2 linked regions of the Filimonas lacunae genome follow. The protein of the gene in region 1 binds, or shares a complex with, the protein of each later gene. Links are inferred from orthologs where the notes say so. Each region holds a gene or a part of one and is shown on either strand. Other genes may lie near its edges.

Region 1 (4,959 bases):
TCAGGCAACCTTATGGGCATTTCAGGGAGCTCTCTGGAAGGATGCCACAACCTTCTGGCCATTTCAAAGAGTTGCCTGGAATGCTCAGGCAACCTTCTGGGCAAATCAGGGAGTTGCCTGAAAGGATGCCACAACCTTCTGGCCATTTCAGGGAACTCTCTGGGCAAATGCCACAACTCTCCGGGCATTTCCACCAACTCTCTGGCGAAAAAATAAAGTCCGTTTTTAAGCACCATATGGCCACTGGCAGGAGAAATTCAACAGCATGTCCCGTAAAGTCCCATTATGGGAAAGATGTGAAAAGACATAAAGTACAACTCCCGGGTTCAGCGTAACGCTGCCCGGGAGTTGAATATTCAGTTACAGAAGTATTTGTGCTTATTTGGAATGATCTTCCAGTATACGATCAATCATACTTTCCAGGGAAGCCAGTTTATCAGAAGCATTCTTATTCCGTATGAGGTCGTTTCCTTCTTTACGTTGTTCTGTCGCCAACCATATCAGCACCATCGCAATATAATCCTGCATGTCTTTACCGGCAAACATGGTTTTAAACTCCACAATCTTATCATTTACCATCTTAATAACATTCCTAACCAGTTCTTCATCAGATGGTTCTATTTTCAAACGGTAAGTACGGTCACCTATCAGAATATTTACAGGAATCAAACTATCTAACATGGCAATTCTAAATTAAGCGTTCAACAACGACAAACACTTGTCTATCTCTTTCAAATACTGATCAACCCGCTTTTCCAATGCTTTTTTCTCTTCATCAGTCTGCGTTTTTGCATTCATCTGCAACACATCAATTTGCTGTTCCAGCTGATTCACAATAAAGTTTTTATTTTCCAGTGCAGCATGATGCAAAGCCAGCTCGCGTTTCAGCTGCTGGTTTTCTTTTTGTAAAGCCTGGTATTGCTTTAGCAAACGCTGCACTTTTTCGTGCAGCGCCATCAATTGTACTTCCAGGTCGGCCATTGTAGTGGGTTTATTTTCTTATCTCAGCTGATAATTCCTGTTCAAACGCCTGGATAATCTTGTTCATCATACCATCCGTTTCCTTATCGGTTAATGTTTTTTCCTCGTCAAGGAAAGTAAAGTTGATGGCCATAGATTTTTTATCCGCCCCCAGCTTATCACTTTCAAAAACGTCAAATAAACGCACCTGTTGTAAACGGGGTAGCTTTATTTTTTTGATAGTAGTTTCAATAGCATCATAGGTAGTGTTGCGTGCCACCACCAAAGCCAGATCGCGCTGTACCGCAGGATACTTAGCAATTTCGCTATAAGTGATTTTGCGGGCGGTAGCCAGCTGCACAAACTGCACTACATCAATATCCACAAAATATACAGCCTGTTTAATATCAAACCTGCCCAGCAACTCTTTGTTCACTACCGTTAAAGTACCAATTACCGTTTTGCCGCTGCCTACTTCCAGCACCAGCGGATGGCCTGCCTGCTCAAGGCTGCTAAAGCTGATAGCCGGCAAACCTGCCAGTTCGCAGATAGCTTCGGCTAAGCCTTTTACATAGTAGAAGTCAGCTCCTTTGCTTTTTTCCTGCCAGCTTTGTTCGTGCAGGGCGCCAGTAACATATAAGCAAAGATGTTCTGCCTCCTGGTATTTACCAGGTTCAGTGGAAGAATAGGTTTTACCAAATTCAAAAAACTGCAGGTTCTGATTTCTGCGGTTGATATTGTACGAGAATGCTTCCAGGCCGGTTTCCAGCATAGAAGGACGCATTACATCCAGCTCGGCGCTCAGGTTGTTGATCATTTTTACCGCAGTAGCCAACACTTCTTCTGTAAAATATTTGCTGTTGGTAATAGAGTTGGTCATGATTTCATTAAACCCTTTACCCACCAGGAAGGAAGCCAGCTTTTCTTTCAGGGCTTCTTTACTACCCAGTGCTTCCACAGAAGGCGCAATGGTGATAGAAGTAGGAATATCAATGTTATCCAAACCATCTATGCGCACCACTTCTTCTACCACGTCGGCCGGCAAAGTAATATCAGGTTTGCTGTAAGGCACAGCAACCCATAACTCGTCCATCCCCTCTTTCACAATTTCAAAGCCCAGGCTGGTTAAAATACGTTTTACGGCATCCGGGTGGTAGTTTTTACCACTCAGCTTTTTCAGGTAATGATATTTCAACGCAATCTGCGTTTTATACTTAGGCTCTGGATAAACATCCGTTACATCAGATACAATTTCGCCACCGGCAATTTCCCTGATCAACACCGCCGCGCGTTTTAACACGTTTACACAACCGGAAATATCCACGCCTTTCTCGAAACGGGTAGCTGCATCGGTACGCAGGCCATGACGGAAAGAAGTTTTACGGATGGTCATCGGGTTAAACCAGGCGCTTTCCAGGAACACTTCGGTAGTAGTTTCTGTAACACCACTATGTAAGCCACCAAACACCCCTGCTATACACATGGGTTCTTCGGCATTGCAAATCATCAGGTCTTCTGCCTGCAGTTTACGCTCTTTTTCATCGAGGGTAACAAAAGCAGTTCCTGCCGGCACGTTTTTCACCACCACTTTATTACCCTTGATAGCAGTAGCATCAAAAGCATGTAAAGGCTGGCCGGTTTCGTGCAATATAAAGTTGGTGATATCTACAATATTGTTGATAGGACGCAGGCCAATAGACAGCAACCTGTCTTTTAACCACTGAGGAGATTCTTTCACCGTTACACCGCTAATGCTTACGCCTGCATAACGCTGACAGGCTTCTTCATTTTCAATCACTACCTGAACGGCAGTGTCGGTGCGATCCGTTTTGAAGCTATTGTTAAACGGACTTACAAAACGAACTTCTTTATTGAAATGGTGGGTAAGATAAGCACATACATCCCGGGCAACACCGAAATGGCTCATGGCATCCATACGGTTAGGTGTTAACCCAATTTCGTATATCCAATCCTGGTAAGGTTTAAAATATTCAGCTGCTGGTGTGCCAGCTACTGTTTCAGCAGGCAATATCATAATACCTGCATGACTGCCCCCCATACCAATTTCGTCTTCGGCGCAAATCATACCCTGGCTTTCCACGCCACGGATTTTTGCACGTTTCATAGTCAGCGGTTCGCCCAACACAGGGTAAATAGTAGCACCAATGGTAGCTACCACCACTTTTTGTCCGGCAGCAACATTAGGTGCGCCACATACTATTTGTAAAGGCTCACCGCTTCCGATATTTACTTTGGTAACTTTTAATTTATCAGCATCCGGGTGCTTTTCACACTCCAGCACCTCGCCTATCACCAGGCCAGCCAATCCGCCCTTAATGCTTTCATACTTTTCAAGACTTTCTACTTCCAAACCAATGCTTGTAAGAATTTTAGAAAGCTTCTCCGGGTCCTGGGCCATATCGCCTCCAGGGAGGTAAGTACTTAACCAATTATAAGATATCGTCATGTATTGTTGCTTTGAACAGTTTGCAAATATAGTTCTAAGCATACGAATACTAAAACAAAGTACCCTGACTGCCCGGACGACAAAACTTTGTGCAATCAAGGGCCCAATGCTCGTCATCCAGGTGATATAACTGCTTGTATTTCTTGTGTTGTAGCCTGATAAGGTCGGCAATGGCCCCTTCTCCCCGCATTCTGGTGCCAAAACGGCTGTCATTTACCTGCCCGCCATGCCCTGCTTCTATCAAATGCCACACTTTATCGGCCCGGTCCGGGAAATTTTTATATAACCAGTCGTGAAACAATAATTTAACAGCACCATTCAGGCGAACAAAAGTGTAACCACTAAAAGTAGCCCCATTTTCACTGGCCTGTTTCATAATCCGTTGCATTTCATGCTCGTTCAGGCCTGGGATCATAGGCCCCATCATTACACCTGTTCGCACGCCTACCTCATTAAGTTCCTTTATAACCCTCAACCGCTGTTCCCCCGTAGCGGTACGCGGTTCCATTACCCGGCGCAAATCTTCGTTAAGGGTTGTTACCGACATCAGCACACTTACCAGGTTTTTGGCAGCCATTTTTTGCAACAGGTCTTTATCACGTAAAATGCCGGCATTTTTAGTAACGATGCCTACCGGCTGGTTAAACTCGTGGCATACTTCCAGTAGCTGACGGGTTAACCGGAATGTACGTTCGGCAGGTTGGTAACAATCGGTGTTACCACTTAAAGAAAGCGGTACACATTCCCATTTGGGATGCATCAGAAATTTGCGCAACAGGGCTGGTGCATTCTTTTTCACCATGATTTTGCTTTCAAAATCCAGCCCGGCGCTATAGCCATAATATTCAAAAGAGTTGCGTGCATAACAATAAATGCAGCCATGCTCGCAACCCTGGTAAGGGTTCATGCTGTAATACATGCCTACATCAGGGCTGTCTACCTTGTTCACGAGACTTTTGGCATTGTCTTCCATAAACACGGTAGCTTCATTATTATCCGTCCAGTCATCAATGCCCTCTACATGTTCACGCACCTGCTCGTGTGCCAGAAACCTATTCCTGGTATTGTACTGAGCCCCCCTCCCCTTCTTATATTCCGCTGCTCCATCGTCGTTGGCCCTCGCGGGTTTGGGACGGGAGTTGGGATTTCCCGACATGTTTTGCATACATCCTCTTTATCACATTAAAAAAACAAGGCGCCCTGGGCTGCTGCTACCGGCTTGTTCATTAAAGCAAACCGCTCTACAAACTGGAACGAACGCAGCCCTGCCGGACGTTTCAACAACACCAGCTCGCCCGCCATAAAACGCCCGCTGAAAGATTGTTGCTGGTAGTCTTTCCAGGCTTGCTCGTATTGTTGGGCATTCAGCTTACGGGCAATCATCATACGAGGCTCGGTAATAAAATGCGGTGTAGTGTTTTCGTATTTCATCAACCGCTGCACTTGGCGCAGTTGCCGCACAATATGCTGCACGGCCACTTTGCTGGCCACTTTTATAAAGATGGAATGTGTAGGCTCACTGCCAAAATCGC
Region 2 (6,541 bases), 870 kb from region 1 along the record:
CATGCGGGCGAAAACACTTAATTTTGCCGCCACTTTAGGCGGATGCCAGGTTACCTGTTGCCGCATAAGGAGGTAAACCATACAAGATGTTAGACCAGTTAGATGCTATTAAGGCACGTTTTCAACAAATAGGTGTTGCGCTGACCAACCCTGAAATTATTAATAACCAGAAGGAGTTTGGTAGACAAAGTAAAGAATACCGCCAGCTGGAAAGAATTGTGCAGCCTTACGAAGAATATCGCAGGGTGATGGATGATTACAATTTCAGCAAAGATGCGCTGAATGGTAACGACGAAGAACTGCGCGAACTGGCAAAGATGGAGTTGCCGGAGCTGGAAGAGAAAAAAGTGCAGCTGGAAAAGCATCTTACCAAATTATTGATACCGAAAGATCCGCAGGATGATAAAAATGCGGTGCTGGAAATACGGGCAGGAACCGGTGGCGACGAAGCTTCTTTGTTTGCCGGCGACCTGTTGAACATGTACCTGCGTTACTGCGCTAAAAAAGGCTGGAAAACAGCTATAGTGAGTGAAAGTGAAGGCTCTGTAGGTGGTTATAAGGAAGTGATGGTGGAAGTGAGCGGTGAAGACGTGTACGGAACACTGAAGTTTGAAAGTGGTGTGCACCGTGTTCAACGGGTACCTAACACCGAAACCCAGGGCCGTGTGCACACCTCAGCTGCTACCGTGGCGGTAATGCCCGAAGCGGAAGAAGTGGATTTTGAACTGAACCCTGCTGATGTTAAAATGGAAACATCCCGAAGCGGTGGTGCGGGTGGACAAAACGTAAACAAGGTAGAAACCAAGGTAATGCTTACCCACATTCCTACCGGTACGGTTGTTATTTGTCAGACCGAGCGTACCCAGCTGGGTAACCGCGAAAAGGCCATGACAATGATGCGTACCAAGCTGTACGAAGAGCAGGTGCGCAAGCAGGAAGATGAAATTGCCCGCCAGCGTAAAACCCTGGTTAGCACCGGCGATCGTAGTGCTAAAATCCGTACTTACAACTGGCCGCAGGGACGTGTAACCGATCACCGTATTGGTTTAACTTCTTACAATCTGGATGCTGTAGTGAATGGTGAAATTGAAGAGTTTATTGAAGCGTTGCAGATAGCTGAGAACGCAGAAAAGATGAGCAAACAGAATAATTAATAATACTGGTTCTATAGAACTTATTATATTCATTACATGGAACAACTGTTACAACAGATTGAGCAACTGAAACAGGAAATGAATGCTGCTACCGGTTCGGATAGCGATGCAGCAGAACAATTCCGTATTAAATACCTGGGTACCAAAGGCATTATCAAAGGGTTGATGGGTGAAATGAAAAACATTCCCAACGACCAGAAGAAAAACTTTGGCCAGGTAATGAACGACCTGAAACAACTGGCAGAAGAAAAATGGGAAAGCCTGAAAGGTGCTGCCGCTGATGCTGGTGCATCTGCCGGTGTTGACTTCGACTGGACTTTACCTGGCGCCCCTGTAAATGTAGGTGGCCGTCATCCTATCAGCATTGTTCGTAACCAGATTGTTTCCATTTTTAAAAGGCTGGGCTTTGCTGTAGCAGAAGGTCCGGAAATTGAAGACGACTGGCACAACTTCACTGCGTTGAACATGCCCGAAAACCACACGGCGCGTGACATGCAGGATACCTTTTATATTCTGCAAAATCCCGATTGGGTACTGCGTACGCATACCAGCAGTGTGCAGGCAAGGGTCATGGAAAAACAAAAGCCACCTATCCGCATCATCTGCCCCGGTCGTGTATACCGTAACGAAACCATCAGCGCCCGTGCGCATTGTTTCTTCCACCAGGTAGAAGGTTTGTATATTGATGAGCATGTAAGCTTTGCCGATTTAAAACAAACCCTGTATTTCTTTGTGCAGGAGATGTTTGGTAAAGATGTGAAAATACGTTTCCGTCCTTCTTACTTCCCTTTCACCGAGCCTAGTGCCGAAATGGATATCAGCTGTACGGTGTGTGGCGGTAAAGGATGTTCTTTATGTAAACATACCGGCTGGGTAGAAATATTGGGCTGTGGTATGGTGCATCCTAAAATGCTCGACAATTTTGGCATTGATTCCAGCAAATACACAGGCTTTGCGTTTGGTATGGGCATGGAGCGTATCTGCCAGTTGAAATACCGTGTAAACGATCTTCGTTTGTATTCGCAAAACGATGTCAGGTTCCTGGATCAGTTTACGGGTGGCGTATAAATACAATAAACTCTCTATAGTAACAGTTCCGTATTCAATCAATACGGAACTGTTTTTTATATAACCTATGTTTTGCGCTGCCTGTATTATAATAAGCGGTTCCAAACGCTTGGGAATACTCTTTTACAGATCGCCCAGTTGGGGACGTAGTATAATTTCTTCCATACATGCCTGCGGCGATAAGTAAGAAGCTGCATATATCATAGCGGCAACATCTCCTGCTTCCATAATGCGTTTAGGATCTATGCCCGAACCACTCCACGAATCGGTGTAGGAAGCGCCGGGATATACCGAGGTAACTTTGATATTATAGGGTTTCATTTCTTCCCGCAGGTTTTTAGAAAATCCAGCCAGGGCAAATTTACTGATGCTGTAGGCTCCCCCATTGCTATACGCTTGTAAAGAAGCTATAGAACACATGTTGAATATGTGGCCACTGCGGGCTTCCATCATATGAGGTAACACAGCGCGGGTAAGGTGGTAGGCGCTGTATAAATTCACTTCTATCATTTTTTCCAAGGCCCCTGCTGCTTCGTTATGCACACTGCCGGGTATAAACTGGCCGGCATTGTTCACCAGCACATCCAGCTTAACGTTAAAAGCTAAAAACCAGTTGGCAAATGCCTGCACTTCTTCCTGTTTGCTCATGTCGCATACAAAGTACTGTACATTGGTGCGTGGAAAACGGCCTTGTAATTCCAATGCAAATGCTCTTAGTTGCTCACTGTTACGGGCGCATAAAAAAAGGCCATGTCCCTGCTTGTCTTCTCCAAATTTTTCAGCAATAGCTCTTCCTAATCCTTTTGAAGCACCGGTAATTACAATATTCATGCGAGCGTTTTTTACGGTATGAAATGTGAATTTTTAGGTAACAAATATCGTACAAACCGGGTAAGTGGGTGGTATGAAGTAATTTTACACCATGGCAACATACACACATTTATTCTTCGATCTGGATCATACGTTGTGGGATTTTGAAACCAATGCCAAAGAAACGTTGTCTGAATTGTATGCTATCAACGCCCTGGAAGCAAAAGGTGTACATGATTTTAACCTGTTCTTTCAACAATATAGCCATCACAATAACCGCCTGTGGGACAGGTATACCAAAGGATATATTAAACAGGAAGAGCTTCGCTGGAAAAGAATGTGGTTTACCCTGCTGGACTTTAAAATAGGTGATGAAGCTTTGTCAAAAGATATGTCTGTTCAATTTCTCGACAGGCTTCCCTATCGCAAAAACCTGTTTCCCTATACGGTAGAAATCCTCAACTACCTGCGTAATAAAGGTTATCGCATGCATCTTATCACCAACGGGTTTGATGAAGTGCAACATTGCAAGTTAGCCAGCAGCAACCTTACTCATTTTTTTGAAGAGGTGATCACTTCTCAAAAGAGCAATAGCTTAAAGCCTAATAAAGCCATTTTTGAGTTTGCCTTACAAGCTACAGGGGCAACAGTAAGGGAGAGCATTATGATAGGCGATAACCTGGATGCAGATATACAGGGGGGCATGAATGCAGGATTAGACACGGTGTTTGTAAATCATCTGAATGTGCAGGCCCATATACAACCTACTTATACCATCCTGCATTTGCAGGAACTGGAAACCATATTGTAAATAAAAAAGCCGGTGACGTTTCAACACGCCACCGGCTTTTCTTTTATCTTACCAGTCTTAGTTTTTACTAAACAGGATTTTGGATCTTGAAAATGCATAAGAGGCTTTCAGCAGCTCCATCATCAGTGGCCATTCCTGCGCAGGCAACTGGCTTTTGCTGAATGTTTTCCTTACTTCAATTACCACGTTTTTATTTTCATCAATGCGTCCTTTGGTTACAAACGAACCGGCTTCATTTCTTACTTCTTTAGTAAGGCTTTCTACTCCACGTGCAGTATAGCCAGCTGGTATAGGGCAAATAATGCGGTAGTTCAAAGTGCGGGCATAATCTATATACACGGGATAGGTACGGGCAACGTCATCCTTTTTCAGTTTTATTTGGTTGCCACCGCCTGCCAGTGCAGGTAAGGAAACCAGCAGATCTTCTCCTACGGTATTTACTGCATCATCTAATGTCAGCGTTTCATTGTATTTGAGCGTGCTTTTTTTATAGCTGCGTCCGTCCTGGATCAGTTTAAAACCTGAGTAGTCTGCTACTGTTACATTGTAGTAATCTTCTGCAATAGACTTCATCATTTTAGGTTTCTCTTCGCTCCATTCTTTTTTTTGCTGGGCAAATTCGCTAATGGCTTTGGTTTCCATTTGTTCATTCAGGCCTTCCCACATGCCGGTGCCATCATAGTTGCGAAAATCCGATTCCATAAAGGGCGTGTAGGCCAGCACTTCATCCATCAGGTTTTCTTTAATCAATCCTTGTGCTTCTACTGTTTTATCTATTGCCAGCAGGTAGCTGTTGGTAGAGGGGGTTACATTCACTTTCACCTGTGCGTTCAAGGTGTTAAGCAGTGTATCTGTAGCGGGTAATGGTTCTGTAACAGGTTTTGTTTTTTCGTCCAGTGCGTTGAAGCGAACAGACGGATTACCACATACCTCTTCGGGCAGTTCTTCCGGGTTGCGGTGTTCATCGGGGTTTGCGTAATACTTGTTTTTGCAGCGTATCAGCCATTTCAGCTCCTGTGCAAAGGAAGCCGATTCAATAGTAGATTCCGTGTTGGAAGTGGTTACTATTATTTCGTGTGCGATGCCTTTTTCTGCTAACAAGGCCGAGTAAATTTTAGCAAAACCAAAATCGCTCCAATTGCTGTATAAGGTTTGAGAGCGCACGGTATAATAGGCTTTGCGTATAAACTCGTCTTCCGAGCCGTTGGTGATATCTTTTTTGCGCATGGCTTTATAAATGCCTTTTGCAGTTTCGTCAAAACCCGCTTTCAGGCCATCTGTATATTCTCCGGTGGTTCTTAATTTGCCGGGGTTAAACCAGAAGGTTTTGGCTTTTTCCGACAGTTGCTCCAGCGTGATATTGCTTTTAGGGTCTTCATTATCTTTAAACCACACCAGGTTTTTACTGTTGTTGCGGGCATACACTACCTGGAACTTAACGGAAGGCAGTTCTATTAATTTGTTTACATACCGTGTGCGGCTTACTGTTTCGCGGTTATTATCCACCCATCTGTATACTTTATTTCCGTTGGTATTGGTAGAGGTGAAGTCCGGTGCTCCTTTCAGGCTTTTATAGCTTACATAGTATTTATCGTCTTCAGTAACTACTTCCAATACCTGCTTTACTACAGGCAGGGGCCTGTTACACAAATAATAAATAGGCTCAAACTCTTTATAATCCGGGTTTTGGTTATACTTCCGGGTGTTAAAGTTTACGTACTCATATTCTACAATGTCGCCTTCTTCCATATCAGGTATGGCCACTTTGTAAAAGGTAGGGCGATATCCTGAACTGCTTTTGGCATCGGTGTAGCTGGTGAATAAAGAAGGAACAGAAGCGTTGTTTTCTACTTTCACTGCATCGGTTAAGTCAACAGGCGTTTGTGTGCCGTCTTTTTTGATAATACGTGCAGTAAAAGCATCGCCTTCGGCGGATAAACGAAAGTATAATATGGAGTAGTTTTCTACTGCATATTTGTCCTGCAATAAAATTTTACGACGCTCGGTTTCCTGCACCAGTATGCTGGTTTCATTATTGGCATTGGCGTAGTAAATAGAGGTGCCAAAGGTAATAGGCGCCAGTAATGCACCCCATATGTTACGGCCAATGCGCTTGCCTGCGCTCAGGCCTTTTTTATCAAAGTCAAAGCTGGTTTTTTGCGCCAGTATCACGGCGCTTTCTTCCGGCCATTTTGAGGTGCTGGCAACGTCTTTAAAATCTTCATCCGTTTCTTCCAGCAGTTTTACTGCCTTATTGTTTTTTTCCAGGGTTTCCAGTTCCCTGGCGGTAATACGTTGTTGTGCATGGATGGTAGAGTGGGCTACCATGAATACCAGTAAACTATATAGAATGCGTTTCATGAAATGAGGTTGGGGGTGAATAACAAGGTGCATTACAATTGAACAGATAAGTTGCTTTTATTAAAGGCTTTTATCTTGTTTAAGAAATTTTTCCAGTTGTCAAAATCACTTCTGTTAATTACCGGGCTGTTAATCACCATTGTTTTGCGTAGGATAATTTTGTTATCGCGTGCGGTATAGCTGGCTTGCATGGTATTTTGTAAAAACTCGCTGGTAAAGCTTTTAGGCAGTGAAATAGGCTTGCCATTAGCTGGTAACTCCAGTGTTATTTCATCAGAAGAAGTGTACACTTCGTTTATATCAATGGGTGTTTTGCGCGAATCTTCCGGTATAAAGC

The links. Proteins that work in one complex are often made in the same cells at the same time.
Region 2: the proteins of pheT (region 1) and pheS are in contact, whole or in part, in a crystal structure (PDB 6P24), measured with the Escherichia coli proteins. The link is inferred for Filimonas lacunae from one-to-one orthologs.

What each region holds. Positions count from the first base shown.
Region 1 is NZ_AP017422.1:6,416,542-6,421,500, forward strand. The notes cover bases 710-3,785. They hold pheT (phenylalanine--tRNA ligase subunit beta), read right to left. Parts: upstream 3,428-3,785; coding sequence 992-3,427; downstream 710-991. Other genes in these bases: FLA_RS25175 (hypothetical protein), read right to left, coding at 710-981; FLA_RS25185 (PA0069 family radical SAM protein), read right to left, coding at 3,477-3,785. In the rest of the region: FLA_RS25170 (cell division protein ZapA), read right to left, coding at 379-681; more of FLA_RS25175, read right to left, coding at 694-709; more of FLA_RS25185, read right to left, coding at 3,786-4,592; FLA_RS25190 (2'-5' RNA ligase family protein), read right to left, coding at 4,610-4,959.
Region 2 is NZ_AP017422.1:7,288,746-7,295,286, forward strand. The notes cover bases 426-3,206. They hold pheS (phenylalanine--tRNA ligase subunit alpha), read left to right. Parts: upstream 426-1,190; coding sequence 1,191-2,222; downstream 2,223-3,206. Other genes in these bases: prfA (peptide chain release factor 1), read left to right, coding at 426-1,154; FLA_RS28970 (SDR family oxidoreductase), read right to left, coding at 2,346-3,053; FLA_RS28975 (YjjG family noncanonical pyrimidine nucleotidase), read left to right, coding at 3,145-3,206. Outside these bases: more of prfA, read left to right, coding at 87-425; more of FLA_RS28975, read left to right, coding at 3,207-3,843; FLA_RS28980 (DUF3857 domain-containing protein), read right to left, coding at 3,901-6,204; FLA_RS28985 (transglutaminase-like domain-containing protein), read right to left, coding at 6,237-6,541.